DNA from 2 places in the Pigmentiphaga soli genome. Region 1 is predicted to be linked to the other one. Evidence: predicted binding sites of a transcription regulator. Region 1 holds the regulator's gene; the other holds the start of a gene.
What was found. Region 1 encodes FNR, which switches genes on or off when oxygen is low (the NO sensors DNR and NnrR bind a similar motif). Its sites were predicted from a motif close to TTGATNNNNATCAA; they were not measured.
Positions count from the first base shown of each region.

Region 1 (2,198 bases):
GGGCGCGGCCGCGCGGCGGCGTCCGGCAGCGACAGGAGATGCAATGAAAAACCGATGGATTTCGCTGGCGCTGGGCGCCGTGCTGGGCCTGGCGGCGTTGTCGTCGTGGGGGCAGCCGGCTACCGCGCCGGCCATGTCGCCGGCCGAACAGAACGTGCGCAAGCTGTTCGTGCAGCGCTTCGGCAACGTCGACATCGACGGCGTGTCCCGCACGCCCTACGGCCTGTACGAGGTCCGCCTGGGCACCACCCTGCTGTACACCGACGACAAGGTCAGCTACGTGCTCAACGGCAATCTGATCGACGCCGCCAGCAAGAAGAACGTCACGCGCGAGCGGATGGAGCAGTTGCTGGCGGTCAAGTTCGACGAGCTGCCGCTGAACCTGGCCGTCAAGCAGGTGCGCGGCGACGGTTCGCGGCGCATGGCGGTGTTCGAGGACCCGAACTGCGGCTACTGCAAGCAGCTGCGGCACTCGCTGCAGGACGTCTCCAACGTCACGATCTACACCTTCCTGTATCCCATCCTGGCGCCCGATTCGTCCACCAAGGCGCGCGACGTCTGGTGTTCGTCCAACCCCGGCCAGGCCTGGGACGACTGGATGCTCAACGGCAAGACGCCGCCGTCGGGCAATTGCAATGCGCCGCTGGAGGCCGTGCTGGCGCTGGGCAAGAAGCTGAACGTGACCGGCACGCCCACCATCTTCTTCGGCGACGACAGCCGCGTCAGCGGCGCGATCCCGGCCGCCCAGCTCAGGGCGCGGCTGGATTCGATGAGCAAGAAGAGCTGAGGCCCGCAACCCCGGGCCCGCCTGCTACACGCGGCGCAGCCCGTCGGCGTCCAGGATGCGGATCAGCTTGCCCTGCACGTCGATCAGCTTCTCTTTCTGGAATTTCGACAGCATCCGGCTGACGGTTTCCAGCTTCAGGCCCAGGAAGCTGCCCATTTCCTCGCGCGTCATGCGCAGGTTGAACTCGGTGCCCGAGAAGCGCCGCGCCTGCAGGCGCTGCGAGATGTTCAGCAGGAAGGCCGACACCCGCTCTTCGGCGCACATGCTGCCCAGCAGCATCATCAGGCCCGACTCGCGGATGATCTCGCCGCTCATCAGCCGGTGCACGTGGCGCTGCATCGGCCGCAGCTCGCGGCACAGCGACTCCAGCACGCGGAACGGGATGATGCACAGCACGCTGTCTTCAAGCGCGATCGCGTCGCAGGTGTGCTGTTCGTTGCAGATGCCGTCCATGCCCAGCGGCTCGCCCACGATGTGGAAGCCGGTGATCTGTTCGCGCCCGTCGCGCAGCGTGACCACGGTCTTGAACGAACCGGCCTTGATCGCGTAGATGCTCTGGAACGGGTCGCCGGTGCGGTACAGCACTTCGCCGCGGCGTACCTTGCGCGAGGTCAGGATCAGCTCGTCGAGCCGCGCGAAGTCTTCCTCCGACATGCCGCAGGGCATGCAGACGTTGCGCATCGCGCAGCTGGAACAATTGACGCTGCCGTGCCGCACGGCTTCGCGCTGCGGCGGGGCGGCGGCGGGCATCGGGGCGACGGAAATCGGCATCATGACGAGGCTCCTGGGTGGCCGGCCGACCGCGCCTCGGCCATCTGCCGGATGGTGTCGCGGACCCGGCCGAACTCGGTCGATTTATCGAAGAAGAAGCGGGCGCCTTCCTGCAGGCATTGCCTGCGGAACTGGGCGTCGGCGTAGTTGGTCAGCACGATCGGCACGATGGCCCGTCCGCTGGCCGAGATGTTGCGCAAGACGTTGATCCCGCTGCCGTCGCGCAGCTGCATGTCGACGATGGCGACGTCGGCATGGTTGGATTCCAGCTGCCGGGCTTCGTCCTGGGTGGCGGCGGTGCCGATCACCTGCACGCCCGGGATCGCGCCCAGCAGCGTGGACAGCCGCTGGCAGATCAACGGCGAGTCGTCGACCAGGAAGACTTTCAGCGAGGAAGGAGAGGCGATCGCTTGCATGGCCACAGTATCGGCCGGCCGCCGTCCGCGCGAAATCAGGCGCTACGGAAAATCGCGTAAGGAGAGCGGCGGCCCGTGTAAGAAAATCCTGACAAGCGCGACGACGATTCGCCCCTCCAAGCCGCCCTCATCCAGGATGCGGCGGATCCGGCTCCGCCGGTCCGCCCGCATCGCCCCCTGGGGGGCGCGCGAAGCGCGTAGGGGGGGGGGTCAAAACCCTTTGG
Region 1 is NZ_BAABFO010000040.1:8,229-10,426, reverse strand. It holds gene ABD927_RS23790 (DsbC family protein) at 44-787, shown strand; gene fnr (fumarate/nitrate reduction transcriptional regulator Fnr) at 812-1,561, opposite strand; gene ABD927_RS23780 (response regulator) at 1,558-1,974, opposite strand.

Region 2 (2,198 bases), on a different contig from region 1:
AAACCGCCACTTTCCGGCAGCTGAAAACACTGCACACCGTCGCCACGCTCGGCAGCGTGTCGCGCGCGGCCGAGGAACTGCACCTGACCCAGCCGGCGATCTCGGTGCAGATCCGCATGCTGGAGGAATCCGCCGGCGCGCCGCTGCTGCAGCGCGTGGGGCGCGGCGTGCAGCTCACCAGCGCCGGCGAGGTCCTGGCGCGCTATGCCTCGGAAATCCTCGACCTGTGGACGCAGGCCGTCGACGAGGTCGGCGCGCTGCGCGGCGAATTGGGTGGCATGCTGCGTATCGGCGCCATCACCACGTCGGAATACCTGATCCCGCCGGTGCTGGTGGAATTCACCGAGCGGCGCCCCTCGGTCAAGGTGAAGTTCAAGGTCGGCAAGCGCGACGAGATCGTCAGGATGCTGGCCACGCACGAGATCGACCTGGCCGTCATGGGCAGCCCGCCGCGCGAGATTCGCACCGTCTATACGCCGTTCGCCAAGCACCCGATGGCCTTCGTGGCCTCGCCTTCGCACCCGCTGATGAAGCGCAAGCGGCTGTCGCTGAAAGACCTCGAATCGGCCAACCTGCTGGTGCGCGAGCACGGCGCCGGCACCCGCTCGGCCATCGAAAGCCTGTTCCGGCTCGGCGGCTGCAAACTGCACATCGGCTCGGAGCTGTCGAGCAACGAGGCCATCAAGCAGCTGGTGAAGGCCGGGCTGGGCGTGGCTTTCCTGTCGATGCACGCCTGCGCGCTCGAATTCCAGGCCGGGCTGCTGGCGCTGCTGCCGCTGCCCGGCAACCCGATCGAGAAAGACTGGTTCGTGATGCACGCCTCCGACAAGCGCCTGCCGCCGGTGGCCGCGCTGTTCCGCGATTTCCTGGTGCAACGCGGCGCGGCGGCCGCCCCGCTGGTGCGGCCGTCCGCGCCCCGGCGCGCGGCCTGAGCCTGCCGGCGCGGCAAGGCGGGTACGTCGCTTGCTCGCCGCTTCGTCTCCCGGCAGGCGGCGCCCGCGATTGACCTGCGTCAAGCGCCGCCGCGCCACGGGCGCATATGCTGGGTACCCCTGGTTCGGGCTCCGATTGGCCCGCCGGCCGTTTGTTACCCACAAGGAGGCGACGCCATGCAGAAAATCCTCGTTCCCATCGACGGTTCCGACAATTCCGTCCGGGCCTGCCGCGAAGCGTTGCGCATGGCCGGCGGCAACCCGGCCGAGGTGCATCTCGTGAACGTGCAGCCGCCGGTGCTGTCTGGCTACGCGGCGCGTTTTCTGAACGAAACCCAGATCCGCGACTACTACGAGTCGGAAGGCCGCAACGCGCTGCGCGCCGTCGAGCCGCTGCCGCAGGCCGACGGCGTCACCTACGTGCAGCGCATCGAGGTGGGCCACCCGGCCGATACGCTGGCGGCCTACGCCAAGCGCCGCCAGTGCGACCGCATCGTCATGGGCACGCGCGGGCTGGGCTCGCTGTCGGCCGCGCTGCTCGGCTCGGTCGCCACCAAGGTGATCCACCTGGCCGAAGTGCCCGTTACCCTGGTGAAATAGGCGCGCCAGGGCGCAACGGCCGGCGGCGCGCCGACCGCGGCGCGGTCCGGGCCGGATGTCACAGGCCGTTCACATTCGTGCCGCATTCTTGCCTCGTTTTTGCCCGGACAGAGGGATCGCGACGGCACGATGACAACGATAGACCTGGTGTATTTCAATGCCGGCGGCGGACATCGGGCCTCGGCCCTGGCCATTCGGCAGGCGGTGCAGGAACTGGGCCTGCCGTGGACGATTCGCCTGGTCGACCTGTTCGAAGTGCTCGATCCGCGCGACCTGTTCCGCAAGGTGACTGGCCGGCGGCCCGAAGACCTGTACAACGGGCGCCTGGCGCGCGGCTGGACGATGGGCATGGCGCAGGAGCTCAAGCTGCTGCAGGGCGGCATCCGCCTGTGCCACCGGCCGATGACCGCGCGGCTGCGCCGCCACTGGGCGGCCTCGGCGCCCGACGCGGTCGTTTCGCTGGTGCCCAACTTCAACCGCGCGCTGTACGAAAGCCTGGGGGCCGTGCGGCCCGGCGTGCCCTACGTCACCATCCTGACCGACCTGGCCGATTACCCGCCCCGCTTCTGGATCGAACGCGGCCAGCGCCAGCACATCGTGTGCGGCACCCCGCGCGCCGTGGCGCAGGCGCGCGCGATGGGATACGCCGACTGGCAGGTGCACGCG
Region 2 is NZ_BAABFO010000007.1:177,225-179,422, reverse strand. It holds gene ABD927_RS09550 (LysR family transcriptional regulator) at 1-932, shown strand, start outside; gene ABD927_RS09545 (universal stress protein) at 1,110-1,532, shown strand; gene ABD927_RS09540 (glycosyltransferase) at 1,662-2,198, shown strand, end outside.
Region 2: a site for FNR is predicted at 1,003-1,016, ahead of ABD927_RS09545 (universal stress protein). Genes of this name have one in related genera too.